DNA from 2 places in the Mesorhizobium sp. M0292 genome. Region 1 is predicted to be linked to the other one. Evidence: predicted binding sites of a transcription regulator. Region 1 holds the regulator's gene; the other holds the start of a gene.
The links. Region 1 encodes HrcA, which represses chaperone genes, less so after heat shock. Its sites were predicted from a motif close to GTTAGCACTCNCNNNNNGNGAGTGCTAAC; they were not measured.

Region 1 (15,304 bases):
GTATGTATCGGCTTCCACAGCCTGTCCTTCACCAGATGCGTCTTGTCGTCGACCATCAGCGTGGCGCTGATGTTTTCGCGCTCCTGGGTCGTAAGCTTGCGGTCGGGCATCGGCGTCAGCCAGATGTCGGCGTCGAGGCCGATCTGGTGCGAGGCGTGCCCGGTCAGCATCGGGCCGCCGCGCGGCTGCGAAATGTCGCCGATCAGAAGCCCCGGCCAGCCGTCGGCGGCGGCATCGCGCGACAGCTTCTCGATCAGCGCAATCATCGTTGGATGACCCCAGCGCCGGTTGCGCGAGGGACGCATCACCTCCCAGTTCTGGCCGTCCATCGGAATGGCGACGCCGCCGGTGAAGCAGCCCTTTGAATAGAAGCCGAAGGATTGCGCCGCAGCCACCGCCGGTAGCTTCTTGGCGCCGAACAGGTCTTTTGCCCGTGGCTCGGCCGTGATTGCGCCCGCCACCAGCCCGGCCAGCGCCACGATCGCCAGCGCCGCCGTCAGGAACGGCCGTCTGCCGGTCAAGGATCGCATCGAAATCGTCATGAACCCCACTGCAAAAGTCCGCAACACAATCGAATCATATCACCCTCGGGCTCGCGTTTCGATTATCTACCTTCATCGGGCTGCGCGGCTCGCCGTCGCGCCAGCTGCCGTCGGCCCACATCCGATCGAACGCCTGGCGGTAGTCCGGATAGCGGAACCGGTAGCCCGCTGCCTTGATCGCGGCGTTGGCGACGCGCTTGTTCTCGCCATAGAAGGACCGCGCCATGGGCGAAAGTTGGGCGGTCTCGAAAGGAATCTCCGGCGGCGGCTCGACGCCCATCAGCGAAGCGGCATAGGTGACGACATCCTGCGGCGGCGCCGGCTCGTCATCGGTGATGTTGAAAATGCCGCCTCTATTGCCACCGATGAGGTGCCAGAGCGCGCCGGCGATGTCGTCGCAATGGATGCGGTTGAACACCTGGTCGGGCTTGACCAGCCGCCTGGCCGTGCCGTTTTCCAGATTGACCAGCGCGTTGCGACCCGGCCCGTAAATGCCGGAAAGCCGCAGGATGGCCACCGGCTTGCCGGTCTCGAGTCCAAGCTGCAGCCAGCCCCGCTCGGCCGCCACTCGCATCGACGAGCGTTTCGACACCGGCCGGCATTCGGCCGTTTCATCGACCCAGGCACCGTCATAATTGCCATAGACGCCGACGGTCGAGAGATAGCCGATCCAGCGAAGCGCCGGCATCGCCTCGATCGCCTTGCGCGCGGCGAGAAGCACAGGGTCGCCGGCCTCCTCCGGTGCCACCGAGACGACGAGATGGGTGGTCTTTTCCAGCGCATCGCCGATTTCAGGGGTCAGGGCGCCGTCGAACAGCAGCGGCGCGATGCCGACCTGCCGCAGCGCGTCGAATTTTTCCAATGAGCGCGTGGTGCCAAAAATGAGATTCTTGTGAAGAGGGGCGCCCACACTACCCCTCCCCACAAGGGGGAGGGAACGCTGCCGCGCGCTCTTACCGATCCCAGTCGCTGGGTCTGCGAAGGTAGGCGCTTCCGCGAGTTCCCCTCCCCCTTGTGGGGAGGGGTTAGGGGTGGGGGTATTCGTAGTGCGCAAACCGTGCCAGCCCGCATTGGCCCGTGCAAAGGCTTTGCCCGAATAGCCGGCGCCGAAGATAAAAACCTGTTTTTCGCTCATGCGTGCGCCTCAATTGGCAATACGGACAGCCATTCGCCCCGCACTGTCGTGTCGGTTTCAGTGTTCGAGTAGATCGCCGCCTGCCTGTTGAATTCGGCGGCCGGCACCAGCCGCGCCAGCGCCCAGATCGCCGCGCCGCGCACCAGCGGCGAGGCATCGCCAAGCAGATCGCGCACCGGGCCGGCCAGCGAAACATCGCCGGAATTGCCGGCGGCAACCAGCACATTGCGGACAAAGCGGTCGCGGCCGATGCGCTTGATCGGCGAGCCGGAGAAAAAGGTCCGGAACGCCGTGTCGTCCAGCTGCAACAGCTCGCCCAGCGGCGGCTCGCGCAGTTCGTCGCGGGCAGCAAGCTTGGCTTCCGAAGCGGCGCGGGCAAACTTGTTCCACGGGCAGGCGGCAAGGCAATCGTCGCAGCCATAGATGCGGTTGCCGATCTTTTCGCGGAATTCTTGCGGGATCGGCCCCTTGTTCTCGATGGTCAGGTAGGAGATGCAGCGCCTGGCATCGAGCCGGTAGGGCGCCGGAAAGGCATCGGTCGGGCAGGCGTCGAGGCAGGCGCGGCAGGAACCGCAATGGTCTACCTCGGTCGCATCTGGCGTGAGCTCCGCCGTGGTGAAGATGGTGCCGAGAAACAGCCAGGAGCCGTGCTCGCGGCTGACCAGATTGGTGTGCTTGCCTTGCCAGCCGAGCCCGGCGGCCTCAGCCAGCGGCTTTTCCATAACCGGGGCCGTATCGACGAAAACCTTCACGTCGCCGCCGGCCCGCGCGACGATCTTGCCGGCGATCTCCTTCAGCCGGCCCTTCATCACTTCGTGATAGTCGCGGTTTTGCGCATAGACCGAGATCGCGCCGCGATCGCGCCTTGCCTGCAGCGCACGCGGATCGTGGTCGGGGCCGTAATTCATTGCCAGCACGATGATCGAGCGCACCTCGGGCCACAGCGTCGAAGGCTCGCTGCGGCGTTGGAGCGTCTCCGCAATCCAAGCCATCGAACCGTGAAAACCATCGGCGACGAATTCTGCCAATCTGGCCGGCGCCAGCGGGATCGCGTCAGGCGTGGTGACGGCAACCGCATCGAAGCCGGCGCGCCGCGCCTCGGCGTCGATCAGCGCGCGCAGGGTTTGGCTTCTAGAAGTCGAGGTCCGCATAATGCGAAACCGGCGACAGGCCGCGAACCCGGTCGGAGAGCAGCGGCCGGAACGACGGCCGCGATTTCACCCGCGTGTACCATTCGCGCGCCGCGGCATGCTCGCGCCAATCGATCTCGCCGAGATAATCCAGCACCGACAGCGTCGCCGCTGCCGCCAGGTCGGCATAGGTGACCTTGCTGCCGGCCAGCCAATGACGGGTGCCGGCCAGCCAGTTGGTGTACTTCATGTGCTGGCGAATGTTGGCGCGCGCCGCGCGGATCGCCGCCGAATCGGGGGAACCGCCGCCCGCCGTTTCCGGCATCACCGGCTTCAGCACGCGCTCGCGCACCAGATGCCGGGTCACTTCGCTCTCGGCCTTGTTGAGATACCAGTCGGTCAGGCGGCGGATTTCGGCGCGCTGCATCGGGTCTTCCGCAAACAGGCGCTTGTCGCGCTTCAGGACACCACGTGTTTCGTCGAGATATTCAGCGATCACCATGGCGCCGACGATCGGCACGTCGCCTTCGGCCAGCAGGATAGGCAAGGTGCCGGCGGGGTTCAGCGCCAAAAACTCCTTGCGCCGCGTCCACGGTTTTTCCTCGATCAGCGCCAGCTCCTCGCCATATTCGCCGAAGGCGAGGCGCACGAAGCGGCAGGTGGCGAACATCGGGTGATGGAAAAGCGTCAGCATGATTCCGCGATATTAAGGCGCACTGGCGAATCGCCGTCCGCACCGGTAAGTCTTGGCGGCCCGTCATGCGGCCGTCACGGTGCTGCGACCTATAGGGGGACTTCCGCGCCGTGACAAGCAAGCCCTTTTGCCAGCCGTTTCCTTCCGTCCCTTGAATGCCGAGGTTGCCATGGATAGCCACACCATCGTCGAAGCCCTGCTGCTCGGCCTGCTGGAGGGGCTGACCGAGTTCATCCCGGTCTCCTCGACCGGCCATATCCTGCTCGCCGGCCATTTCCTCGGCTTCCATTCCACCGGCAAGGCGTTCGAGATCCTGATCCAGCTCGGCGCCATCCTGGCGATCCTCAGCGTCTATTTCCGCCGTCTGTGGCAGATGCTGCTCGACCTGCCGCATGATCGGCTGACGCGGCATTTCGTCATCGGCATCCTGATTGCCTTCCTGCCGGCCGCCATCATCGGCGCGCTGGCGCATGATTTCATCAAGACGGTGCTGTTCGAATCGCCAAGGCTGATCTGCATCATGCTGATCATCGGCGGCGTCGTGCTGCTGGTCGTCGACCGCATGAAGCTGCAGCCGGTCTACCGCGACGTCGAGCGCTTCCCGACAAGGCTTTATTTGCAAATCGGCCTGTTCCAGTGCCTGTCGCTGATCCCCGGGACGTCGCGCTCCGGTTCGACCATCGTCGGCGCGCTGCTGCTGGGCGTCGACAAGCGCGCGGCGGCGGAATTCTCCTTCTTCCTCGCCATACCGACCATGGTCGGCGCCTTCGCCTTCGATCTGTTCAAGAACCGCAACGTGCTGAGCAGCGCCGATCTGCCGATCATCGCCATCGGCTTCGTCGCCGCCTTCGTTACCGCGCTGATCGTCGTGCGCTTCCTGCTCGATTACGTCTCGCGCAACGGCTACTCGCTCTTCGGCTGGTGGCGCCTGGTGGTGGGCACTGTGGGGTTGGTGGCGCTGATGATCTGGGGGTGAGCTTTACCCTCCCCCTTGTGGGGGTCCGAAGGACGGGCGAGACAGGCGGCTCGCCCCGGTCAGTCGATCCGCAAAGCGGATCGGGGTGGGGGTCGGCGCCACACCCCCGCCCCGTTTCGCCAACGACGCGTCGCTTGCTCACCGACCCTCCCCACAAGGGGGAGGGTAAAGGCCGCTAACTCCTCCCATAAAACGCGTTCTCGACATGCACAGGCCAGCGCCAGGGCAGCACCGCGATCATGTCGAAGCGCATCGACAATCTGCCATAATCCGGTTGGCGCGACAGCCAGATGTCGGCCGCGCCCTCGATGCGGCGCTCCGATTCGTGGCCAATCGCCTCCATCGCTTCCATCAGCGTGCGCCGCGCCTTGACCTCGACGAACAGCACCAGGTCGCCGCGCCTGGCGATCAGGTCGATCTCGCCGAAGCGGGTGCGATGCCGGCGGGCGAGGATGCGATAACCTTTCAGCATCAGCGCCGCCGCCGCCAGCCACTCGCCGCGATGGCCGCGCCGATAGGCTTTTTGGCGGCTGGCGGCCGGGCGCTCAGCCACCTTCGCCTTCTCCAACCGCATCCCTGAGTTCCAGCAGCCGGCGGTAGAGCGACTGCTTCTGCCCGCCTGTCATCTTCGCCGCTTCCGCCGCCGCCTTGGACGCCGGCATTTCGGCGGCCAGCGACAGCAGCAGCCTGTCGATGTCGGCGGGTTGGTCGGCCTTGATCTCGGCGGGCCCGACGCAGATGACGATCTCGCCCTTCGGCGTGTCAGCCGCCGCATAGTGGTCGGCCAGCGCCTGCAGCGTTCCCGTCCGCATCTCTTCAAAAGTCTTGGTCAGCTCGCGGCCGATGGCGGCCTTGCGCCCACCACCCAGCGCCTCGACCATCGCAAGCAGCGTATCGGCCAGCCGGCGTGGCGACTCGAAGAAGATCAGCGTTGCCGGCACCGTCTTGAAGGTCTCCAGCCTGGTCAGCCGCTGCCCAGATTTCACCGGCAAAAACCCCGCAAACAGGAAGGCGTCGGACGGCAGGCCCGACGCAGTCAGCGCCGCCAGCGGCGCCGATGGGCCGGGGATCGGCACCACGCGCAGGCCGTGCTCCAGCGCTTCGCCGACCAGCCGGTAGCCTGGGTCGGAGATCAGCGGCGTGCCGGCATCCGAAATCAGCGCCACGCTCTGCCCGGCCTCGAGTGCTGCGATCAGCTTCGGTCCCGCCTCGCCGGCATTGTGTTCGTGATAGGCGGTTGTGCGCCTGCGGATGCCGTAGCGGTCGAGCAGCACGCGTGAGACGCGGGTGTCCTCGCAGGCGACTATGTCGGCGGCAGCCAGCGTTTCCAAGGCGCGCAGCGTGATGTCGGAGAGGTTGCCGATCGGCGTCGCCACCAGATACAGCGCCGGCGCCAGCGGCCGGACTGCGACCTCGGTCTGCCCGATCACATAGCTGCGTTTCTCGCCGGTCACCGGGTCTCTCCATTTCGCCCTGTTTGGCATGGCGCGCGCCGGGTTGCAAAACTCCCGAACGTCGGGCCAAACCTGACGCCGATGTAACCCGGCGGCCATGTCTTTGCCACAGTGGGGAACGAAAGCGTGGCTGGCGGATTGAATACCTGAGTCTCTTGAGGAGGAGGACAGGATGGACAGCCTGGAATTGCAGGACGTTTTCGAGCCCTATTATGCCGAGCGCAAGCGCTTCACTGCGCGAAAGGGCAAGCGTGCGCTCGCCGAAAGCGACACCGGCCTGGCCAGTCGGACGGCCACCGCCTTGCCGACGAATGTCAGGCTTTCGGACAACAAACCGGACAGCACGACGGAGCACTGACCGTACGATGCCCAATCGTTTCGATATCTTCATCACCCGTCTTGAAACGAAGAGCGCCCGCGAAGGCGCGCCGCCGCATCCGATGAACGACCAGAACAGCGTCCGCCGGGACAAGAGCGACGCCAAGCCCGCCCGGACCGGAGAGGCGCATGCCGAGAAACACCGCGGCAAGCGCCGCTTCAAGCACGACGCTTGACCTTCGCGATTGGCGAGGACCACCCTCACTTCGTCATCACGGGCGAGCAAGGAGCGAAGCGACGCGGCGCAGACTCGAGGATGACGAACGCGTGGTTACGAAGCCCCCATAGTTCAATCGAGATATCGCGAAGCCCGTGCCTTCAGAAGGTCGATCAACTCCGGATCCATGGATCCGTAGTCATCCGGGATGTCGAGGCAGATGACGCGGGCCTTCTTCAGGCTCTCCTTGAATTCTTCTGCAGCTTGGTGCGGTGCGCTTTTTCCATCACGAAGACGATGTCGGCCCAGGCGACCAGTTCATGCGTCAGCGGCGTGTCTGCATCGTGATTGGTGCCGGCCGACTCGACCTCGATATCCCTACGTTTGGAGAACACCTGCTCGGCGGTCGGGCTGCGCAAGCGGTTCTGGCTGCAGACGAACAGGACGTTCTTCACCGACTACTCATCCCAGATCTTACGCAGATTTTTGCTGAGAGGGATGTACTGATCAAATGTGAGTCCATTCAGATCAAACTCGAGCAACTCATCCTTGGCGATTCCGCGAAGCTTATTTCCAATATATGTTATGAAACTGAGGACAACGCTGAATTCGCTCAAGTGGGTCAATTTTAGTTTCGATGTGACCGTTGCGTTCCTGATGAAAATCGCCTGAGCCTCAAAGAGGTCGTCTTGCTCTGGAGATCTCAAGATTTCGGTCAATCCAAACTCGAACACATCATCCGTGTTCAATGTCATCAAGGTCTCGTGGATCAGGAACGTCATCGCAGGAGTCACCTCGGATGCGGCGCTGGCACGCCAGCGGTTCAACAAGTCGACTTTCTAACATCCTTGCTCAAGCCGATAAATCGTCCAACAGCCCGGCCATTTGCCCTGTGGGCTCACCGCGCCAAATCCGCCACCACGGCATCGAGCACGATCATGCCGGCTGGCGTGGCGCGTAGCCTGGCATTGCCGATCGGCGCCACCAGCCCCTCATCCTGCAGCACGGTCAGCCGGGCGCTCGACAGGCCGCGCCCGGAAAACGCCTCGTAGCGGGAAAGGTCGATGCCTTCGGCCAACCTCAGCCCCATCAGCAGGAACTCGTCGGCCTCTTCGGAGCGCGTCAGGATCTCGCCGCCGGTGACGCCATGGCCCCTGGCCTCCACCAGATTGGCCCAGGTCTCCGGCATCCGCTCGGCGATCGTCACGGTGCGGTGGCCGTTCTCGATAAAGCGGCCATGCGCGCCCGGTCCGACGCCGACATATTCGCCATAGCGCCAATAGGTCAGATTGTGCCGGCTCTCGGCGCCCGGCCTGGCGTGGTTGGAAATCTCATAGGCCGGCAGGCCATGCGCTGCGGTGATCTCCTGCGTCAGCGCATAGAGATCGGCGGCCCGGTCATTATCGGGGATGATGAATTTGTTCGCCGCATGAAGGGCATGGAACGGCGTGCCTTCCTCGATGGTCAGCTGGTAGAGCGACAGATGGTCGGCGGCATGGCCGATCGCCTGTTCGAGCTCCGCCTGCCAGTCATCCAGCGTCTGGCCGGGGCGGGCGTAGATCAGGTCGAAGGAAAGTCTTGGGAATATGTCCCGTGCCAGGCCAATTGCATGCAGCGCCTCGTCGACATTGTGCAGCCGGCCGAGGAAGCGCAGATCCTTGTCGTTCAGCGCCTGCACGCCGAGCGACACACGGTTGACGCCGGCGGCGCGGTAGCCGCGAAATCGCTCGGCCTCGACCGAGGACGGATTGGCTTCCAGCGTCACCTCGATGCCGTCGGGCACCGTCCAGTTCTTCGCCACGGCGTCCAGCACCGCCGCCACCGTCTGCGGCTGCATCAGCGACGGTGTGCCGCCGCCGAGAAAGATACTGGTCACTTCGCGCGGCCCGGTCCGCTCGCTCATGGTCTTCAGCTCGTTCTCGAAGGCGCGGGCAAAGCGCTCCTGGTCGACCGGCTGGTGACGGACATGGCTGTTGAAGTCGCAATACGGGCATTTGGCGGCGCAGAACGGCCAATGGATGTAGACCCCGAAGCCCGGGCTGCGGTCCAGCGACATTAAGCTGAGCCTAACCTGGCGCGGGCGAATTTCTGGAAGGCGCGGGCGCGGTGCGACAGCGCCGTCGGCTGACCGGGCTTCCAGCCGTGTTTTTCCTCAGCGCTCATCTCGCCGAACGTCTTGTCGAAACCGTCGGGCAAAAACACCGGGTCGTAGCCGAAGCCCAGTTCGCCGCGCGGCGGCCACACCAGCGTTCCCTCAGCTTCGCCGCGATAATATTCAGCCTCGCCATTGGGGAAGGCCAGGCAGATGACGGCGACGAACCGCCCCTTGCGCTGCGCTGGCTTGGCGGCGCCGACCTCCTGCAAGGCCACTTCGGTGCGCTGCATGGCCATCCCGAAGTCGCGGCTGCCATCGGGAGCTTCGGCCCAATTGGCGGTGTAGACGCCGGGGGCGCCGTCGAGCGCGTCGACGCACAGGCCCGAATCGTCCGACAGCGCCGGCAGGCCGGTCGCCTTAGCCGCGGCGAAGGCCTTGATGTAGGCGTTTTCCTCGAAGGTGGTGCCGGTCTCCTCCGGTTCCGGCAGGCCGTAGTCCTTGGCCGACTTCGCCTCGAAGCCGAACGGACCCATCAAATCGGCGAATTCGCGCAGCTTGCCTTCATTGTGGCTGGCAACGACGATCTTCTTTCCATCGAGAGAATGCATCAAAGGCCCCAGATCCTTGGCTCGGCGAATTCGATCGAATTGCCCGAGGGGTCGCGTATGTAGATCGAGCGCCCGCCCTGCGGCCATTCGAATTCGCTTTCGATGGCGATGTTTTTCGCCTCAAGTTGCGCCTTCCACTGTGCGAGTTCATCCTCACTTGCGGCAAAGCAGAGATGGCCCTCGCCGACCGTGCCATGCGGCGGCACTTTCAGCCGCGCATCGGGCGCCGGCGGGATTTTGGTGGCTTCGGCGTTGAAGATGAGCAGCACGCCCGGGCCGCAGCGGAAGAAGAGATGGCGGCCGTCGACCTTGCCGAGGAGAGGGAGGCCGAGGACGTTGGAGTAGAAGGCTTCGGCAGCGGCGAGATCCGTGACGTAAAGCGCTGACTCAAGAATAGCGGAGGGTTGCATCAGGCACCCCCCTCTGCCCTGCCGGGCATCCCCCCCGCAAGGGGGGAGATTGGCAGTTCCGCTGGCGGCGTCTCAACGTTGATGGTTGGCGAAAACGGTAGCGACCTCTGATCTCCCCCCTTGCGGGGGAGATGGCCGGCAGGCCAGAGGGGGGTGTGAAGGATCGCCGACGTCATCACGTTAAATTCAATCAAGCCACAGCCATCTGCTGCAAGCTCACCAGCCGCTGAATGCCCTTCTTGGCAAGGCCCATCAGCTCCGCGAACTGCCCTTCCGAGAAAGGCTCGCCCTCGGCGGTGCCCTGGATCTCGACGATGCCGCCCTTGCCGGTCATGACGAAATTGGCGTCGGTGCCGGCAGATGAATCCTCGATGTAGTCGAGGTCGATGACCGGCTGGCCGTCATGGATGCCGCAGGAAATTGCCGCGACATGGTCCTTCAGCACCTTGGCAACACTGGCCATCTGCCGCGCTTCCATCCAGCGCAGGCAATCGTAGAGCGCCACCCAGCCGCCGGTGATCGAGGCCGTGCGGGTGCCGCCATCGGCCTGGATGACGTCGCAGTCGACGGTGATCTGCTGTTCGCCCAGTGCCTGCAGGTCGACAACGGCGCGCAAGGAGCGGCCGATCAGCCGCTGGATTTCCAGCGTGCGGCCGCCTTGCTTGCCGGCCGAGGCTTCACGGCGCATGCGCTCGCCGGTCGAACGCGGCAGCATGCCGTATTCCGCCGTCACCCAGCCCTTGCCGGAATTGCGCATCCAGCCCGGCACCTTTTCCTCCAGGCTCGCCGTGCACAACACATGCGTGTCGCCGAATTTCACCAGGCACGAGCCCTCGGCGTGTTTGGAGACGCCGCGCTCGAAGGAGATGGCGCGCATTTCGTCGGCTTGGCGTTTGGAAGGGCGCATCGAGGCCTCTTTCTGTTCTTTTTACGGTTGCGTCGGCGGCTTGTAGACGCATGCAGCCCATGGCGCAAAGGAAAAGGCCCCATATAGACGCCGGGTTGCGCGGGAGCGATGGAAGTCTATATCCTTGGGCCGGAGGTTTTTGGCTCGAATGACCAAGGCAGTCACCGAACCCAGTCTGCTGGCGCCCGCGCTGCAATCGCTCGACATGCGTTCGCGCGACATTTTTAGGCGCATCGTCGAATCCTATTTGAAGGACGGTGAGCCTGTGGGATCGCGCAGCCTGTCGCGCATCCTGCCGTCGTCGCTGTCGCCGGCCACCATCCGCAACGTGATGAGCGACCTCGAGCATCTCGGCCTGATCTATGCCCCGCACATCTCGGCCGGGCGCCTGCCGACCCAGACCGGCCTGCGCTTCTTCGTCGATGCCTTCATGGAGCTTGGCGATCTCTCCGACGAGGAACGCCGGGTCATCGAGGCGCAGGTGCGCGCCTCCGGCTCGGGCGCGACGCTGGAACACATGCTGACCGAGGCCAGCCAGATGCTGTCGGGCATGTCGCGCGGCGCCGGCCTGGTGCTCGCCACCAAGAACGAGGTGGCGCTGAAGCACATCGAGTTCATCCAGCTCGAGCCGACCAAGGCGCTGGCGGTGATGGTGTCGCAGAATGGCGATGTCGAGAACCGCGTCGTCGACCTGCCGGCCGGCATCACCGTCTCGCAGCTGCACGAGGCCTCCAACTTCCTCAACGCCCATATCAGGGGCCGCACGCTCGCCGAGGCGCGCATCGAGATCGCCCGCATCAAGGACGAGACCAGGGCAGCGCTGGACACGTTGTCGCAGGACCTGGTCGAGAAAGGCCTGGCGGTGTGGGCCGGCGCCGACAGCGGCCTGCCGGCGCGCCTTATCGTGCGCGGCCGCGCCAATTTACTCGAAAACGTCACCGCCCAGGCCGATATCGAATTGCTGCGCCACCTGTTCGAGGATCTGGAGACGCAGGACGGGCTGATCCAGCTGCTCGACCTCGCCGAGGACGGCCCCGGCGTGCGGATCTTCATCGGCTCGGAAAACAAGCTGTTCTCGCTCTCCGGCTCGTCGCTGGTCGTGGCACCTTACCGCGACAAGGACGCCCGCGTCGTCGGCGCGCTCGGCGTCATCGGCCCGACCAGGCTGAATTATGCCCGCATCGTGCCGATGGTCGACTACACGGCCCAATTGATTACCCGGATGTTAAGATAATTCCGAAGCCGTGATCACCGTAAAGGAGGGCGCAGAATGGCGCTTGAATCGTTCAAGGCCCAGATCAGCATGCTGCTCGAAGAAATGGTCAACCAGCCGGAGGACGAGCACGAAATCCAGGAGCAGCTGCGCGAAAAACTGCGCGAAATGCGCGCCATGGGATTGCCGCTGCCGGAAGATCTTGTCGAATTGGAAAAGCGTCTCGACGACGATCTGGACGTCGAAGAGGAAAGTTGAGCGGTTCTCTCGTCGAATCTGCGCGCGCACGCTTCTCTTTTGCGGCGGCCGCACAATATCTCCCTTGTCGTGACGCGCCGACGGCGCGAGTTCGAGGAGAACAGCATGATCCGGATTGCCGGCTTCGCAGGCCTTGCCCTGCTTCTGGCCACCAGCGCCTTCGCCCAGCAGGCTGATCAACTGCTGCTGACCGGCAAGGACGCTTTCGGCGACTGGAAGGCCGACAAGCCAGGTGTGCGCCGGCTGATTAGGCCGGATGATCTGAAAAGACCCAACATCACCGGATCCGCCTCCAACAGCGCCGGCCTCGGCGATCGGCCCGAGGGCGCGAAGCCCGTCCTGCCGCCTGGGTTTTCGGCCGAACTGGTTGCTTCCGGCATTTCCAATCCGCGGGTCGTGCGCGTGGCGCCGAACGGCGACCTGTTCGTCGCCGACAGTGACGCCAACCAGATCCGCGTCTATCGGCTGGCCAAGGGTAGCGCGAAGCCGGCCGAAGAGGGCATTTTTGCCGACAATCTCAACCAGCCCTATGGCATCGCCTTCTACCCGCCTGGCGACAAGCCGCAATGGGTCTACGTCGCCAACAACGACAGCGTGGTCCGCTACGCCTACCGCGACGGCGACCTTAAAGCCTCCGGCGAACCGGAGACGATTGTCTCCGACATCCCTACCGGCGGCCACTGGACCCGCGATATCGCCTTCTCGCCGGACGGGAAGACGCTGTATCTCTCGGTCGGCTCCGGATCGAACGTCGCGGAGGGCATGCAGAAGGCACCGAAGGGCGGCCTTGACGCCTGGGCAAAATCACAGCCACTCGGCGCCACCTGGGGTTCCGAGGATGGCCGTGCCGACGTGCTGGCCTTCGGCCCCGACGGCAAGAATGGCCGCATCCTCGCTACCGGCCTGCGCAATTGCTCGGGCATGACCGTGCAGCCGGCCACCGGCGCGCTGTGGTGTGTCGTCAACGAGCGCGACGGTCTCGGCGACGATGTGCCGTTCGAATATGCCACCTCAGTCAAGGACGGCGCCTTCTATGGCTGGCCCTGGTATTATATCGGCGCCAACGAGGACCCGCGTCACGAGGGCGCGCGCCCAGACCTCGCCGGCTCGGTCACCGTGCCCGACGTGCTGATGCAGGCGCATTCGGCGCCGCTCAACATCGCCTTCTATGACGGCGGCAATTTCCCGGCAGAGTACAAGGGTGACGCCTTCGTCGCCCTGCACGGCTCCTGGAACCGTGGTATGAGGACCGGCTACAAGGTGGTGCGGCTGAGATTCAGCGACGGCAAGCCGACCGGCGAGTACCAGGATTTCATCACCGGCTTCGTCCTCTCCGACGACGCCGTCTGGGGCCGGCCGGTCGGCGTCGCGGTGGCCAAGGACGGCGCGCTTATCGTAACCGAGGATGGCAACGGCACCATCTGGCGCATCACCCATGTCGATGGCCCATCCTGAGCCGGCGAACAGCGCAATCCGGCCCTAATGCACGTCCCGATGGATCACCTTGGGATAGGTATGGATCACCTCGGCCGATGAGACGCGGTCATCAAAACCGGTATCCCTGAGATTGAAGAGGCCGACCGAGCCGAAGGACTTCTTCGCCCCTTGCGCGAAGCGGCCGTCGCTGAAATCGTGTTCGTAAAGCGTCACCGTGACGTGGCCGGCATTGAGCTTCGGCACGTAAACACTGCTGATGGTGTCGTTGGCGACGCCAAGCTGGTTGACGTTGAAGCGATAGAGGTCCTGCACCATGCGCCGGGCCGCATTGCCATTGATCATCCAGTATTCGCGGCGCGATGCGCGGTTCGGGTCGATGAGTTTGAGCGGCGCCTTGCGGCCAAGCCCGAGCCAGTGCTCGAACACCATCACATTGGCGCCCCACGGATAGGGATAGTTGGACTTGTCGATGATGCGTGGCGGGCCATCCTCGGCAATCTCGGCGGTATCGACATAGTCCAGCCATTGCAGCTGGAACGACGCTTCCACGTTGAGGTCGGTACTGCGCGGATCGGCAGGGATGATGCGCCAGTCGGAGACCGGCGGATATTTGGTGTCGAGGTCGATGTAGAATTCGCCTTTGGCGGTGTCGTCGGGGTCTATCTTTTGCGGTCCGTCACGCTCCATCGCCACCAGTCGCACCTTGAACCGGTTGTTGACTACCAGCGGATAGATCATCGGACGAATGGGGTGAGCGCCAGGGTCCCGGCTGTCGGTAAAATATCCAGTCTGCGGAACGACATCGCTATCGCCCTTGTCGAACAGGCTGAAAGCCTGACGCCCCTCGAACCACAGATACCATTCCAGCTCGTGGACGTGACCGCGTGCTTCGGAATAGTTGTTGGGCATCCACTTCATAAGCTGGATGTGAAGTCTTTTGGCTAACATGGGTGCTCCTGCCGTTCGGAGCCATGCGAGATAGCCGACCGCCTTCGAGGCGTAAGTGAACCATCTCTCGCTTTCAGGCGATGATGACCGGCTTTCATGTCCTGCTTGGCGCAATCGAATCCGTTTTGCCGTTGCAGGCTTTTCATGGCATCAGAGTCGTTTCACGAGGTGCGACCGTCATGACCCTCACCGGCTTCCTTGCCTATAGTGCTGCGCTGGGCATCGCCGCCGCCATTCCCGGCCCCGGCGTCACCGCGCTTGTGGCGCGGGCGCTCGGATCCGGCTTCCGCTCGTCGCTGGCGATGTCGTTCGGCCTGATGCTCGGCGACCTCATTTATCTCACCGCGGTGGTGCTCGGCCTTGCCTTTGTCGCGCAAAGCTTCGGCATGGTGTTTCTCGTCATCAAATGGCTGGGCGTCGCCTATCTCGCCTTCCTCGGCTGGCGTTTCTGGACGGCCGGGATCACGCCCGAGACTGTCGAGGCCAGGAAAGGCAAGGGCGGCCTGGTATCGAGCTTCCTTGCCGGCCTCACCGTCACGCTGGGCAACCCGAAGACGATGATCTTCTACCTCGCCATCACGCCGACCATCGTCGACCTGAAGACCATCACGCTCGCCGACTACGGCATCCTGGTCGCGCTCACCGTTATCGTGCTCTTCGTGGTGCTTGTGCCCTATCTGGCGCTGGCCGCCAAGGCGCGCTGGTTCCTGAAATCGCCGCGCGCGCTGAAGGCGCTGAACCGCACCGCCGCTGGCTTCATGGTGGGCGCGGCCGCAGCCATTGCCGCACGTCAGTAGATCGGTTCAGGCAATTCATTCCGCCGATCGGTCCATCCGGAAATGCGGCTTCGGAAGGCAAGCGTTTTCAGCAAGCGGCCCACTCGATATTTTCGGCCGGCAGCCTATCTTGCGCGGGCGAAAGCCTTATTCTGTCCGCCGACGCCAATTGCCTGATCTGATTTG
Region 2 (15,304 bases), on a different contig from region 1:
AACCTGCCCTTGCGACCTCAGCTGGATGTTGCGACGCAACCCATAGGAGGATCGATGCGCAGAGAAATCGCAGGCAGAGTCGGTGGCATTGTGGGCCCGCCGACCGACGGTTTCAGCCCGTCAACAGGTCTTCACGTGTTCCATCCCCGACTATTGCAGGCGTGCGGCTTGCATGCTCCCGCGATCACCCATCGGAAAGAGCGTTACGAACACTACGAAGAGTTGCGCGACTTCCGCTGTCGCCCCGGTCTTACAGCGGACGGTGACCTGTCCGACCTTGATAGGACGTGAAATGCGAACGCTGCTCATTGATCATCATGTGGATCTTACGCGCGCTGTGCGAGTTGCGCTCGGGGATAGCGGTTTTGCCGTTGATGTAGTTGGCAACCTGGAACAGGCATCGAGGGCATTTTGTTGCGCAACCTATGAAATTCTCCTGCTGGAGTTGGCTCTGCCAGATGGCGATGGCTTGGGCTGGCTGAGACAGCTAAGGAGCAACGGGCATTCAGTTCCAACCCTCATTATGAGTAGCATCAACGATCTCGAGAAGCGGATTGCAATTTTCAACGGTGGCGCGGACGACTTTCTGCTCAAGCCCGTCTCTTTCGATGAGCTCATCGCCAGAATGAGAGCCATTCTGCGCCGGTCGACACAGGTGACCGACCCCATCGTTGTATTTGGCAATCTCAATTTCGATCCGATCGGCCGACAGGTTTCCGTCTCGGGTCATCCTCTGAAGATCGCACGCCGCGAACTATGTATTTTAGAGCATCTGCTTATCCGTGCAGGCCGCATCGTGCCTCGTGCGCAGTTGGAAGATCACCTCTATTCGTTCAACGACGAGGTATCTGCCAACGCGCTTGAAGTCGGAATCTATCGCTTACGTGGACACCTGAGAAGGTCAGGTGCAACGCCACGTATCACGACCATGCGCGGCATTGGTTACATTCTTGAATTGACTGAGGCGGCATCCGCATAGTTGGTCTAAATTGAAAGAACAGACTGCCTGCCCGTCGTCAGGGTGAGCTTGTGGCCATAATGGACATCGCGGCCGCCCTTGACGATGGTGTCGGCATGCGGTTCGAACGGCTCTGTCGCAAACCTTTTTGTAAGCGAGCATGGCAAGAAAAACGCCTCAGTTGTGGAGGAGCACGTGATGTTCAAGGGCCGCCATTTCGACCAGGCTATCGGCTTCAAGTCGCATGCGAACGACGTGGTTATCCTCTCCGGCATCGAGATGATCCACATGATGGGCAAGCGACGGCGAGGTATGCCTACAAGGCTGTCGATCGCTGTTTCGATCTCCTCGCTGCCTGACGCACAGGCCGAAATGGCCGTTCACAACCCCATTTCCAGGTTTGCGACAGAGCCTTTTGTCGGCGTTGCCGGCTTCGAAGGGCCGGTGCGCGCCGAGCGGATCAAGATCACCCCCCGGCCACCTTGCTGCGGCCACTCGCCGAGTACGAAGCGGCGGCCGGAGGGAGCTGGTGATGACGACCCTAGATCATGACCTGCTGATCGCAATCCTGGATCGGCTGAAGTTGACGGCGATCCGCGACCAGCTCGACACGCTCATGTCGAGCAAGATCGCGCAGTTCCCGTTTGTCCGCGAACTCGACGGCTTCGGCTTCGACGCGCAGCCATCGGTCTGCTTCAGCCAAACGTATTCATAGGTATGGGACAGGCTGCTATGTCCGCCACCCACGCCTGCTCCGAGGCCCTCCAGGGCAATGGTCTGAGACCTGGGCTCAAGCCCTTCGGCGAGGAGGATGAGACGCCGCTGGAGCTCGGGTGCAAGCGCTGCCACGCCCGCTCCGAGGCCCCACAAGGCCGTAGCGCAGTCGTCGGGGTCACGAGGCCCCTCGGCCACGACGACGAGACGCTGCTGGAGCCCGGTTGCAAGGGCTGCCACAGATGGCCTGAACCTGAATCCGCCTTTCTTGAGGCGTTGTGACTATCATCGCGGCGACACGCAGCTCTTGATTTGTGTGCGAAATCCTCAGCAGATCCATCGGGCTGAGCCGCTCAGCAATATCAACGAGAATGTCCAGCGGCAGATCAAGGATACTCAGAGGAGGAAACGCTCTTGAGGCTCAGAGCGCGTCTGCTCCACTATAGATCAGGATGATTCACCGGGTCCTTCAACGCCAGCCGCCGGTTCCGATGAGAGAATTGTCCCTGATATCACGCTCGATGGAGTTAAATGGCGAGATGGGCGCCTTGCCACGCTCCTCAATGCCCCTCATGATTCACCGCCTATAGCTACCAACTGAATGAATCATCGTGATTGTCGCGCAGCGGAATCCTCAAGGATCGGGCAGTTCGTAGGGGGCGCCGGTTTGACCAGGTTGAGCCCGCGAATTGCTCGATCGGACAAGATCCTAATTCTCGACCATGCGGTGAGGCTCGAACGAGATCCTCGGGACGCACTCCAGGGTTTCGATCATGTTCGGCACACAAGGAAAGGGCGGCATTGCTGCCGCCCCGTCCGCTGTAAGTTGATAGGGGCTGGATTAAAAATCCATACCGCCCATCCCGCCCATGCCGCCCATACCGCCGCCGCCCATGCCGCCAGGCATGCCGCCGCCAGCTGACTCCTTCTTCGGAGCCTCCGCGATCATGGCTTCGGTGGTGACGAGCAGGCCGGCGACCGAGGCCGCGTCCTGGAGGGCAGTGCGAACGACCTTGACCGGATCGACGATACCCATGGCGATCATGTCGCCATATTCGCCGGTCTGGGCGTTGTAGCCGTAGGTCGCGCCCTTGTTGTCGAGGATCTTGCCGGCAACGATCGAAGCTTCCGCACCTGCGTTCGAAGCGATCTGACGGGCCGGAGCCTGCAGTGCACGGCGAACGATGTTGATGCCGGCAGCCTGGTCGGCATTGACGCCGGTGACCTTGATGTTGGCCGAAGCGCGCAGCAGTGCGACGCCGCCGCCTGCAACGATGCCTTCTTCCACGGCCGCACGGGTCGCGTTGAGGGCGTCATCGACGCGGTCCTTCTTTTCCTTGACTTCGACTTCCGTCGCGCCGCCGACGCGGATCACCGCAACGCCGCCGGCGAGCTTCGCCAGACGTTCCTGCAGCTTCTCCTTGTCGTAATCCGACGTGGTCTCTTCGATCTGCTGCTTGATCTGGGCAACGCGGCCCTGGATCTCGTCCTTCTTGCCGGCGCCGTCGACAATGGTGGTGTTCTCCTTGGAGATCGACACCTTCTTGGCGCGGCCGAGCATGTTGAGGCCGACATTCTCGAGCTTGATGCCGAGGTCTTCCGAAATGACCTGGCCACCGGTGAGGATGGCGATGTCTTCCAGCATGGCCTTGCGGCGATCACCGAAGCCCGGCGCCTTGACGGCGGCGATCTTCAGGCCACCGCGCAGCTTGTTGACGACCAGCGTGGCCAGAGCCTCGCCTTCGACGTCTTCCGAGATGATGAGCAGCGGCTTGGAGGTCTGCACGACGGCTTCGAGAACCGGCAGCATGGCCTGGAGGTTGGACAGCTTCTTCTCGTGCAGGAGGATGTAGACGTCCTCGAGCTCGGCAACCATCTTGTCGGCGTTGGTGACGAAGTAGGGCGAGAGATAGCCGCGGTCGAACTGCATGCCTTCGACGACTTCCAGCTCGGTCTCGGCGGTCTTGGCTTCTTCAACCGTGATGACGCCTTCATTGCCGACCTTCTGCATCGCTTCGGCGATCATCTTGCCGACCGACTCGTCGCCATTGCCGGCGATCGTGCCGACCTGGGCAACTTCCTCGGAGGTCTTGATCTTCTTGGCAGCGTTGCCGAGAGCCGCGACGACTTCGGTCACGGCCAGGTCGATGCCGCGCTTCAGGTCCATCGGGTTCATGCCGGCGGCAACCGCCTTGTTACCTTCCTGGACGATCGACTGCGCCAGAACGGTCGCGGTCGTGGTGCCATCACCGGCGATGTCGTTGGTCTTCGAAGCAACTTCGCGGATCATCTGCGCGCCCATGTTTTCGAACTTGTCGGAAAGTTCGATTTCCTTGGCGACGGTGACGCCGTCCTTGGTGATGCGCGGTGCGCCGAACGACTTATCGATGACGACGTTGCGGCCCTTGGGACCGAGGGTCACCTTCACCGCGTCGGCGAGGATGTTGATGCCGTGAAGCATGCGCTCGCGCGCGTCGCGGGAGAATTTTACGTCTTTGGCAGCCATTTTTTAGCTCCTGGCAGGGGCTTGCGATCAAGCCCGAAATTCAGTTGACGGTGAGGCCGATAATCAGCCGATGATGCCCATAATGTCGGATTCCTTCATGATCAGAAGGTCTTCGCCATTGAGCTTGACTTCGGTGCCCGACCACTTGCCGAACAGGATGCGGTCGCCGGCCTTGACGTCCAGCGGGACCAGCTTGCCGGCTTCGTCGCGAGCGCCGGAGCCGACGGCGATGATCTCGCCTTCCTGCGGCTTTTCCTTCGCCGTATCCGGGATGATGATCCCGCCGGCGGTCTTGGATTCGGATTCGACCCGGCGTACGACCACGCGGTCATGCAGCGGCCGGAAATTCGACTTTGCCATTTTTGGATTTCCTTGGTGCGGATGTTGAACGGTGCTCCGTTGCCGGAGCATGCCTAGCACTCAGCCGAAGCGAGTGCTAACGCGGCAATAGATAAGCCGCAGGCTCCTGCTAGTCAAGACGGAAGAGCAAAGAGCAAAGAGAAAAGAGAAGACAGCAAAGAGCAGCCAGCAAAGAGCGTGTAAGCATCGAGCCTTTTATGTGAACAATGTCGGGTATCCGACATATATGGGGCGGATCACCCTTTGTAATTGAGCTTTATTCAGATGGTACGATTGGTGCAACGGGTGTTGCATTTGAACTCATCCAGAGGCTCGCACGGGTCGTGCTGCGTCAGCTTGGTCATGTCGAGCTTCAGAAGGCCATTTTTTGGCATTGGTTCTGTTGCTCCTATTGCCATTCATGACCAATCCTGCGCGCGTGAGCCGGCCGGCTAGATTCCAACCACGAGAGCGCCGCCGCTGAGACCCGCACCCGCCGCCGCCAGAAGGATTTTCTCTCCTGGCTGGAATGGCTTCATCTGGTTGGCGAGCGAGAGCGACAGCGGGACCGTCGCGGCCGAAGAGTTGCCGTATTCGGCAATCGTCTTGACAATTGCTTGGTCCGCAATGCCGAGGTTTCTTCCGACCGCGCCGAAAATCCGAGTATTGGCCTGATGCGGCACAAACCGGCCGACATTGTGTGGCCGCACTCCCGCAGTGGCTAGCGCGGCTGTCGAGCAATCGGTCATCATCTCGACGGCCTTTGCGAACACTTCGGGCCCGTCGGTCATCGTCATCCGGGTCTGCCCGAGGTCGAGGTCGCCATGGAACGGCGTGTTGCTTCCTCCTGCGGGAATCTGGATCAGCCCGTAGCGCGAGCCGTCCGAAGCTACCGAGGCACCGAGAATGCCCCGATCAGCATCATCGCACTGACCGATCACCAGGGCGCCGGCGGCATCGGCGAACAAGGCTGAGCTCGCGCGCTCGGCTGGATTGATGCGGCGGCTGAGGATGTTGGCGGCGATGACCAGCGCTGGTTTGCCATGCAGGCGGGTGAACCCGTCCGCAAACATGAGCGCATAGATGAAGCCGGCGCAGGCGCCGGTCAGATCGACCGCGCCTGCGCGGCCAAGGCCAAGCTTGTGTGCGACCAGCGGCGCGCTTGGCGGCAGAAGATGGTCGGGCGTCGAGGTGGCAAGCAACAGCAGACCGATGTCGTGGCGCGCAATACCGGCGTTCACCAGCGCCATGTCGCCAGCCCGGGTGGCAAGACCCGACAGCGTGTCTTCGTCCGTTGCCCAGAAGCGCGAACGGATTCCGGTACGCCTTTCGATCCAGCCCGGCTCGAGGCCGAGATTGCTCTCGATCTCGGCATTGGCCACCTTGCGCCCAGGCACGTGATGGCCAAGTCCGAGAATGCGCGACGACTTGCTCATGGCCTTGACCCGAAGCGTTCCCCAGCCTCCTCGATGGCGTCATAGAGTCGTTCGAGCTCGTCGCCTGCGATGCAATAGGGTGGCAGAAGGTAGAGGACATTGCCGAGCGGGCGCACAAGCAGGCCGCGCTCGAGGAAGAAAGCGCGCAGCTTCGGACCAATCTCGGCGAGATAACCTGCTGAACCGGTTCGCAGGTCGAGCGCCGCGATCGTTCCCGTGGCTCGACAGTCGACAAAATATGGATTGTCCCGAAAGCGTTGCAGCCCGACGGCCTGCATCACGCTCAAGGCCGTGATCCGCCCGGCCACTGGCTCGTCGCGCCAGATCTCGACATTGGCGAGTGCTGCCGCACAGGCAATCGGATTGGCGGTGTAGGAGCTCGAATGGAAAAACGTCTTCTTCCGGTCCTCGGAATAGTGCGCCCGGAAGATGGCATCGGTGACAAGCGTTACGGCCAGCGGGATGGTGCCGCCGGTCAAGCCTTTGGAGGTGCACAGGATATCTGGAGAAATCGATGCCTGCTCGCAGGCGAACATGGTTCCGGTGCGTCCCCAGCCGGTCATCACCTCGTCGGCGATCAGCAGCGAGCCGGAGGCCTCAGTGATCTTCTTCAATTCGGCCAGAACCGATGCTGGATACATCAGCATGCCGCCGGCGCCCAGCACCAGCGGCTCGACGATCAAGGCTGCGGCTCGTCGATCGCGGGTCACAGCCTCGAAACGATCCAGCGTCTCCTGCTCGTGCCCCGCGGCCGGAAAGGGGATGATGTCGACCTCGAACAGCAAGGGTTCATAGGCGGCGTTGAACACGCCACGCGCACCGACGCTCATCGTTCCAATCGTGTCACCATGATAGCTGTGCTCCATGACGACGATGCGCGAGCGCGGCGCGCCGATGTTGCGGAAATAACCGAGCGCCATCTTCAGCGCGACTTCGACTGAGGTCGAGCCACTGTCGGAATAGAACACCCAGTCGAGTCCAGCGGGAGCGAGGCCGACAAGCGCCTTGGCCAAGCGCTCTGCCGGCTCGTGCGTGAAGCCCGCAAAGATAATCTGGTCGAGGCTCGACGCGGTTGTCTCGATTGCCTTCATGATGCGGGGATGGCGGTGGCCATGTGTGACGACCCACCAGGAGGAGATGGCGTCCAGGATGCGGGCGCCGTCGGCCCTGTGGAGATAGGCGCCCTCAGTCAGGACGATTTCTGGGATCGCAGGCTCGAGTGCGTGCTGGGTGAAGGGATGCCACACATGAGACTGCGACATCAGTCACCTCCAGTAATCGAGGCGAAGGCGAAGCCGGCAACCATTGCGTCCCTCAGTGTTTTGCCCGTCAGCACATCGAGGTGCGGCAGCCTGCCGAGCTGCGGGGCACCGCTGAATTCCACGATGGTCCGTTGCGTATCGGCCATCTCATCGCCGATGAAAGCGATGCCCGCCAACGGGATGGAGCGGGCGCGGAGCGCCTCGACCGATAGCAAGGTGTGGTTGATGGTGCCGAGTGTGGTGCGGGCGCACAGAATAACGGGCAGCCGCCATTCAGCGAAGATGTCGATTAACCTTGTGCGCCGGTTGAGCGGCACCATTAGGCCGCCGGAGCCTTCGATGACGAGCGCCGTCGGTAGGACGGGAAAAGCAAGATCGGCAGCCTTGATCGCCACGCCGTCGATCTCGGCCGAACGATGCGGCGACAGCGGGCTCCGCAAGCGGTAGGCTTCCGGCAGCACGCGCTCTGAGGGCAAGCCGGCAAGCCGCGCGACAACCTCGCTGTCGGTCTCGCCGTCGAGGCCCGATTGCACCGGTTTCCAGTAAAAGCCGTCCAGCAAACCGGCGAGCCCAGCCGCAAACACGGTCTTGCCAACTCCGGTATCCGTTCCGGTGATGACGATGCGTTGGGTCATATCGCCTCCGGTGATGTTTCGGCCAACACCTCGACCAGCGCCTCGACCATGGCGGAAAAGTCGGCTTCGCCAATATTGAGCGTCAGTGAGATGCGCAGCCGCGACGTGCCCTCGGGCACGGTCGGAGGACGAACGCCGCGTATGTCGAAGCCGCGGGCCTGCAGGCGCGCCGCCACTGCCATGGTGCGCCTGACATCGCCGATTACTAAGGGCTGGATCTGAGAGCCACTTGGTGTCACACCCCAGCGATTGACCAACCGGCCGGCGCTGGCGACGCGTTCATGCAGCTGAACACGCCGCATAGGCTCGTCGGCGAGCATTGCGAGTGCCTCGCGCGCCACGACCGCCATCAGTGGCGATGGCGCGGTTGCGTAGATGAATGGCCGGCAACGGTTGATCAGATATTCGCACAGTGCCCTCGGCCCGGTGACGAGCCCACCAGATGCGCCGAGCGCCTTGCCGCAGGTGTGGAGCGCTATGATGTTGTCGCGGCCCTCGAAAGCGGCGGCAAGCCCCCGGCCATCCGGTCCCCAGACGCCGGTGGCATGCGCCTCATCAATGACGATGAATGCGCCGTGCCGATCGGCAAGTGCGACCAGGCTCTCCAAAGGCGCGCAGTCGCCATCCATGCTGTAAAGGCTTTCCACCGCGATCCAGACGCATCCCATGCCGCCTGCGACGCGCCAACGTGTAATCGCATCCTCGACAGCGGTGGCGTCGTTGTGCGCGGCCAGCACGAACTGTGCGCGCCCGGCCTGCGCACCCTCATGCATGCTGGCATGGGCGAGCTCATCGACAACCAAAAGATCGCCCTTCTGCGGCAGGGCGCTCAGCAGAGCGAAGTTGGCGATGTAGCCGCTGCCGAAGAACAGCGCGCGGTCGGCTCCAAAGAATGCCGCCGCGTCTGCCTCGAGCTGCTCGTGTTCCGGTGCATTGCCGCGCAACAGCCGCGACCCGGTGGCGCCAACCGGCGTGCCCCGCGCAATCGCCGCCACAACCGCATCGCCAAGTCTTCTGGACGCGGCCAGCCCGAGATAGTCGTTCGACGAGAAGTCCAGCCCGGCGCGGGGCGAAAGCGTCCGCAGCCGGTCCTTGCGCGCTAGCCCCTGCAAGGTCGCATCATAACGGGCAAGCGGCGCCCCGTTCATTGCGCCTCGAGTTCCATCGGATCGATGCCAAGGCGCCGGAACAGCAGGGTATCCTTGTCCTCACCGGGATTGTCCGCCGTCAGCAGCGTGTCGCCGAAGAAGATCGAGTTGGCGCCGGCAAAAAAGCACAGCGCCTGCATCTCGTCAGTCATCGCGGTGCGGCCGGCGGACAGACGGACATGCGATTTCGGCATCATGATGCGCGCCAGCGCGATCACGCGCACGAATTCGATCGGCTCAATGGGCTTGGCGTCTGCAAGCGGCGTACCGGCGATCGGGATCAGCATGTTGATCGGAACGCTTTGCGGATGTTCCGGCAGATTGGCCAGCGTCACCAGCATGTCGATCCGGTCCACCGGCTCCTCGCCCATGCCGACAATGCCTCCACAGCAGACCTTGATGCCGGATTTGCGAACGTGGTCAAGCGTCTCGAGCCGCTCGGCAAAGCTCCGCGTACCGATGATCTCGCTATAGTAGCGTTCTGACGTATCGATGTTGTGGTTGTAGTAGTCGAGGCCCGCCTGCTTCAGTCGAGCGGCTTGCTCAAGATCGAGCATGCCGAGTGTCATGCAGGTCTCCAGGCCCAGCGCCTTGACGCCTTCGACCATCGCCACCACCGCATCCATGTCGCGCGCCTTGGGGTTTCGCCAGGCCGCGCCCATGCAATAACGGGTGGCGCCGGCATCACGCGCCTTGGTCGCTTCGGCGATGACGCGCCTGACATCCATCAGCTTGGACGCCTCCAACCCGGTTTCGTGACGCGCCGACTGGCTGCAATAGCCACAATCCTCCGGGCATCCTCCGGTCTTGATGCTGAGCAGCCGGCTGAGCTGGACCTTGTTTGGATCGAAATTCTGGCGGTGCACCGTTTGCGCCAGGAAGAGGAGATTGTTGAAGGGGGCATGGTAAAGTGCCTGAGCCTTCTCCAAGGTCCACGCTCCAGGGTCAGGGGGGTCAAGAGATTTGGCCTGTGGCGGTGTCTGCGTTGAACTTGCCGTTTGCATCTCCATGCTGTTCCTCCGGTCTGTCTTGCGGGTCTTTGCTATCTGACTATGATGATCGGAAAGGACAGTTGACCCAATCCTGTTCGTTACTCAGACAATCATGAGCCCCGATGGTCGAGGCCGATATCCAGGATCGGCGCGCTGTGGATGAGTCGGCCGACCGAAATCAGATCAACGCCGGTCGCGGCAACCGCTCGCGCTGTATGCGACGTGATCCCGCCAGAAGCCTCGGTGATAGCGCGGCCACCGACCATTGCGACGGCGCGGCGAAGATCGGGGAGGGACATGTTGTCGAGCAGAACCGCATCGGGAGCGAAGCCAAGTACCTCCTCCAACTGGGCCAGAGTATCGACCTCGACTTCGATCTTGACGAGATGACCGGCCGCTCTTCGTGCTCGCTCGAGCGCTGGCCGGACGCCGCCTGCGATGGCGATGTGGTTGTCCTTGATCAAAATTGCATCGTCCAGGCCGAAGCGGTGATTGGACCCGCCACCTGCGCGCACGGCATACTTTTCGACTGCCCGCAATCCGGGCGTCGTCTTGCGGGTGCAGACGATCTTCGCGCCATATCCACGAACCGCAGCGACCATCGATGCCGTTGCTGTGGCGATGCCGCTCAGATGGCACAAAAAATTGAGTGCCGTCCTTTCGGCTGTGAGAATGGCCCGGGCCGGGCCAACCACTGATGCAATGACCTCTCCATCCACGACATTGCAGCCGTCTGCCCGCTCCACGGAGATTTCGACACCAGGATCAATCAAGCCGAAAGCGAGCATCGCCAGATCGATGCCGGCGACAACTCCGGACTGTCGCGCCACCAACACGGTTCCCGCTTGGCATTCCTTCGGGACGATGGCGTCCGTGGTCAAGTCGCCGGCTCTGCCAAGGTCTTCAAGAAGAGATGCCCGTACAAGCGGCTCAAGCAGGACCGTGGGGAGCGGTGAGAGCATCATCCCTTTGCACCTTCGGAGCTTGGCGAGTGTCCGAGTTCCCGCGCAGCCGCCAAGGCGGCTTCGAGCGTGATTTCGGACCGTCGGGCGGCAGTCGCATGATGAGGAAAATCTGTCCGGTAATGAGCGCCGCGGCTTTCTTCGCGCAACAAGGCGGCAACAGCAATCATTAGCCCGACAGCCGCCGGATCCGAGACCGCACCCTTGCTTTCGGCGAGCGGCAATAAGGCACGCGCGGCTGCTTTCAACGCTTGACCATCCCGGACGATGCCGAGTGCGCGCGACAGAAAAACGCGCACGGCTATCGGAGCGGGCGGTGGGTAAACGTTCGCAAACGCAGGCCTTGTTCTGCGCGCAGGCGTTCCGGCGACGCTTTCAGCGACCCAGCGGGCGCACACGATTGCCTCCGTCAAGGAATTGCTGGCGAGCCTGTTGGCGCCATGCAGTCCTGTCGAAGCGACTTCGCCGCAGGCCCACAGCCCCTTGACGGAGGTCCTGCCCGAGCTGTCCACGGCAACGCCACCCATGTGGTAGTGTTGGGCCGGACGAATGGGGATGAGATCGCGCGCGGGATTGATGCCCGCTCCAAGGCAGGCTGATGCGATTGTCGGGAAATGTCGAGCGAATGCCGGGCCTGGCCGTTGTCGGGCATCGAGAAAAACATGGTGGCCGTCCGCAAGATGGTTCCACACGGCGCGGGCCAAGACATCGCGAGGCGCAAGTTCCGCCCCGGGCACGCTCTGGAGAAAAGCCTGGCCGGTTTCATCGATCAGGGCAGCACCTTCGCCTCGCACAGCCTCGCTGACCAGCGCCATAGGGCGTTCTGGGCCGTCAAGCGCGGTCGGGTGGAACTGAATGAATTCGAGGTCGGCTAGGACAGCTCCAGCGCGGGCCGCAAGCGCAAGGCCTTGTCCGCAACTGCCCCAAGGGTTCGTGGTGTCGAGAAACAGTCCCCCGATGCCACCGGTGGCGAGAACCACCCGCCGTGAGCCGAAGAAGAAAGGTGCGATCGAACAGCTCGCCCAGACGCCTCGGATCGCATTCTCTCGCACTGCGAGCCGGCGCGCTTCCACGCCCTCCACGACAACTATCGACGGAGTGGAACGCACAGCCGCGATCAGCGCACGCATGATCTCACGCCCGGTGCCGTCCCCATGCGCATGAACGATGCGACGTCGGCTGTGTGCGGCCTCCAATCCGAGGCACAGTGATCCTTCCGGCCTGCGGTCAAAGCGAACCCCAAAGCCCGCAAGCCCCTCTATGGCCTTGGGCGCGGCTTGGAGGATGCGGCTCGCCACGTCTCTGTCGCAGAGACCATCCCCGGCGGCAATCGTATCGGCCAGGTGCATTGCCGGATCGTCGTCTTCGCCGAAACTTGCAGCCAGGCCCCCCTGGGCCCAGGTGCTCGAGTTGTCAGCTCCCAGCAGCGACCTTGACAGAAGAAGCACCGGCTCCGGCGACAGTTGAAGCGCGGTCATCAGTCCGGCGATGCCGCCGCCGATGATGATGGGCCGCCCGAAGAAGCTGCGGAGGTCGGCGCTCAAACTGCCAGCATCCGTTCGACCGCTAGCCGCGCGCGCCCGGCGATCCCGGGTTCGACGGTTACGACATGGTGGTTCTGCTCGAGCGCCGTGCGGATGTTGGCAAGCGTGATCCGCTTCATATGCGGGCACAAATTGCAGGGCCGGATGAACTCGACCTCTGGGTGCGCTAACGCGACGTTGTCGCTCATTGAGCATTCCGTCATCAGCACGACACGTGGCGGCCTTTGCCTTTCGACATAGTCGGACATGGCAGCCGTCGAGCCGGAAAAATCTGCTTCAGCCACGACGTCGGGCGGGCATTCGGGATGGGCGAGCACGACCACGCCGGGATGGCTTTCGCGCAACTCGCGGATGTCGGCCGGTGTAAAGCGCTCATGCACCTCGCAACGCCCTTTCCAGGCGATGATCTGCACATCTGTCTGAGCGGCGATATTCTGGGCCAGATATTCGTCCGGCAACATGATCACCCGGAGAACCCCAAGGGATTCGACGACCGCCTTGGCGTTGCCGGATGTACAGCAGATATCCGACTCGGCCTTCACTTCGGCGGACGTATTTACATAAGTGATGATCGGAACGCCGGGATAACGCTGGCGCATCAAGCGCACGTCTTCTGCCGTGATTGAGTCCGCCAACGAGCAACCGGCGCTGAGATCCGGAATGAGCACGGTCTTGCCCGGATTGAGGAGCTTGGCCGTTTCGGCCATGAAATGGACGCCGGCCAGCACGATGACTTGCGCCTCGACCGTCGCAGCCGTGCGGGCTAGTGCCAAGCTGTCGCCGACGATGTCGGCCACGCAGTGGAAGATCTCGGGCGTCTGATAATTGTGCGCCAGGATGATCGCGTTGCGCTCGCGCTTCAGCGCAAGGATCGCCTCGATATCCTCGGCGAAAGCCGGCCATTCAATCGGCGGGATCACTCGTCGGACGCGCTCGTAGAGCAACGCGGCCGTAGGCAGCATGGCGCCCATCGACCCCCTCCCGCTTATACTCTAACTGAAAATAACCAGCATATACTTGCTGTGAGTATAAGGGATGTCAACCCCGCGCCAGCGGCAATTTTGTCCCGGCGATGAGCCTATCGTCGAGAACGGCGTGGCGGAAACGGAAAAGCTTCGCTGGCCGGCCGCCGGTCTCAGTGGTGGCCTCTCCGGTCTCCTCGACCAGCTCCTGCTGTTCGATCAGTCGGCGAAAGTTCGGCTTGTGGATGAGCCTGCCGGCGAGCGCCTCCACGGTTCGCTGCAGCTGCAAAAGCGTGAAGACCGGCGGCATCAGCTCAAAGACGACTGGGCGGTATTTGATCTTGGAGCGCAGCCGCGCAATGCCGGTCGCCACGATGCGGCGATGATCGGCGACCATGGACTTGCTGGGCACCAGCGGCGGGGGTCCTGCGTCCCGCCCTCTTACGGCCTCTTGGACCAGGCCTGCTTCGTAGACTAACTCATAGCGTTGAAGCGTGAGTTCCTCGTTCCAAAGGCGGTCGTCGAAGCCAAAGGCTATCGTCGCCCGCTGCCAGCGTTCACGTCGCGTGGCCGAATCGCCAACCCCGTTTGCCCATTCGATCAGGCGCGGCCGCAGAACGTCCAGCACGACCGCAGGCGTGCCGGAGCGGTGGTCCTCCCATGGAAAATATTCATACCAACTCTGCCATCCGCACTTGGGCGAGCCCGCTGCCTGTTCCTTGCGCGTCAATGCGAGATAGCTGATGGAGATGACGCGCTGCTGGCGCTCGGCGCCGATGCGATCCCGATCCGCGAACGTGTAGAGTTGCTCAATGTACCCCAGCCGATGGCCGGTTTGCTGCTCGACCCACCCCCTCAAGCCGGATTGCAGCGATCGGTGCTCAAGCGCAAAGGGACCGGAGGGCAAGGTGTCCGCCTGGCCGATGGTGAGGACACAGGGTTGACTGCCGTTTACGGCGACCACAAAGGCGATCAAGTCCACTTTGACGTTGTCGGCCTTGCCGGCGGCTCTGTCTTTCCTGAGTCCTATTGCCTGATCGTCCATTATTTGGCCAACTCGGGGGCACCTTAATCGATTTAGTGTAAGCGTGCCAATTGGCACGTCAACACCCCGCAGCTGCATGGCCATTTTTTTGCTCTTCGCACCTGCACAAAAATGTGCCAAAGGCGACAGCCGCAGCTGGTAACGTAGGGGAAGGAGGGTCCCATGAGCGCTTATGGTGACACCAGGGCGATCACACCGCCGGATATTCGTTCGCGCAAAGGTGGGACGCCGCTCGTCTGCCTTACCGCCTACACCACCCCAGTCGCCCGGCTTGTCGATCCCCATTGTGATGTGGTGCTCGTCGGCGACAGCGTCGGCATGGTTCTCCACGGCCTGCCCTCGACGCTCGGTGTCACGCTGGAGATGATGATCACGCACGGCCAGGCGGTGCGCCGTGGCATCAAGCAGGCGCTGATGGTGGTCGACCTGCCGTTCGGTTCCTACGAGGAAAGCCCAGAGCAGGCTTTCCGCAATGCCGCGCGCGTCATGGCCGAGACCGGCTGCACGGCCGTCAAGCTCGAAGGCGGCGAAGCGATGGCAGAGACGATCGGCTTCCTCGCCGCACGCGGCGTGCCCGTCATGGCCCATGTCGGATTGACGCCGCAGGCCATCAACACCATCGGTGGCTACCGCGTACAGGGCAGGGGCGGGGATGCCGAGCGCATCAGGCGCGACGCAATTGCGGTGGGCGAAGCGGGCGCCTTTGCGGTCGTCCTGGAGAAGGTTCCTGAGGCGCTCGCCCGCCGGATCACCAAGGAGGTGGCGACCCCGACCATTGGCATCGGTGCCTCGGCAGCCTGT

Region 2: a site for HrcA is predicted at 4,591-4,619, ahead of groES (co-chaperone GroES). Genes of this name have one in related genera too.

The regions. Positions count from the first base shown of each region.
Region 1 is NZ_JAMYSB010000007.1:24,739-40,042, forward strand. It holds gene mepA (penicillin-insensitive murein endopeptidase) at 1-530, opposite strand, end outside; gene NKI96_RS13120 (SDR family oxidoreductase) at 577-1,677, opposite strand; gene queG (tRNA epoxyqueuosine(34) reductase QueG) at 1,674-2,828, opposite strand; gene NKI96_RS13130 (glutathione S-transferase family protein) at 2,809-3,501, opposite strand; gene NKI96_RS13135 (undecaprenyl-diphosphate phosphatase) at 3,671-4,477, shown strand; gene NKI96_RS13140 (YraN family protein) at 4,653-5,030, opposite strand; gene rsmI (16S rRNA (cytidine(1402)-2'-O)-methyltransferase) at 5,023-5,931, opposite strand; gene NKI96_RS13150 (hypothetical protein) at 6,104-6,289, shown strand; gene NKI96_RS13155 (hypothetical protein) at 6,297-6,485, shown strand; partial or broken gene NKI96_RS13160 (low molecular weight protein tyrosine phosphatase family protein) at 6,599-6,921, opposite strand; gene NKI96_RS13165 (hypothetical protein) at 6,925-7,296, opposite strand; gene hemW (radical SAM family heme chaperone HemW) at 7,365-8,522, opposite strand; gene rdgB (RdgB/HAM1 family non-canonical purine NTP pyrophosphatase) at 8,522-9,169, opposite strand; gene NKI96_RS13180 (VOC family protein) at 9,169-9,579, opposite strand; gene rph (ribonuclease PH) at 9,770-10,486, opposite strand; gene hrcA (heat-inducible transcriptional repressor HrcA) at 10,635-11,720, shown strand; gene NKI96_RS13195 (hypothetical protein) at 11,757-11,957, shown strand; gene NKI96_RS13200 (PQQ-dependent sugar dehydrogenase) at 12,063-13,412, shown strand; gene NKI96_RS13205 (hypothetical protein) at 13,437-14,342, opposite strand; gene NKI96_RS13210 (LysE family translocator) at 14,522-15,139, shown strand.
Region 2 is NZ_JAMYSB010000036.1:11,592-26,895, forward strand. It holds gene NKI96_RS30750 (response regulator) at 293-979, shown strand; gene NKI96_RS32635 (hypothetical protein) at 1,157-1,510, shown strand; partial or broken gene NKI96_RS30765 (ATP-binding protein) at 1,491-1,649, shown strand; gene groL (chaperonin GroEL) at 2,514-4,178, opposite strand; gene groES (co-chaperone GroES) at 4,242-4,538, opposite strand; gene bioZ (3-oxopimeloyl-[acyl-carrier-protein] synthase BioZ) at 4,970-5,953, opposite strand; gene NKI96_RS30790 (adenosylmethionine--8-amino-7-oxononanoate transaminase) at 5,950-7,215, opposite strand; gene bioD (dethiobiotin synthase) at 7,215-7,850, opposite strand; gene NKI96_RS30800 (8-amino-7-oxononanoate synthase) at 7,847-8,998, opposite strand; gene bioB (biotin synthase BioB) at 8,995-10,008, opposite strand; gene nadC (carboxylating nicotinate-nucleotide diphosphorylase) at 10,101-10,955, opposite strand; gene NKI96_RS30815 (L-aspartate oxidase) at 10,952-12,496, opposite strand; gene nadA (quinolinate synthase NadA) at 12,493-13,467, opposite strand; gene NKI96_RS30825 (NUDIX hydrolase) at 13,535-14,503, opposite strand; gene panB (3-methyl-2-oxobutanoate hydroxymethyltransferase) at 14,666-15,304, shown strand, end outside.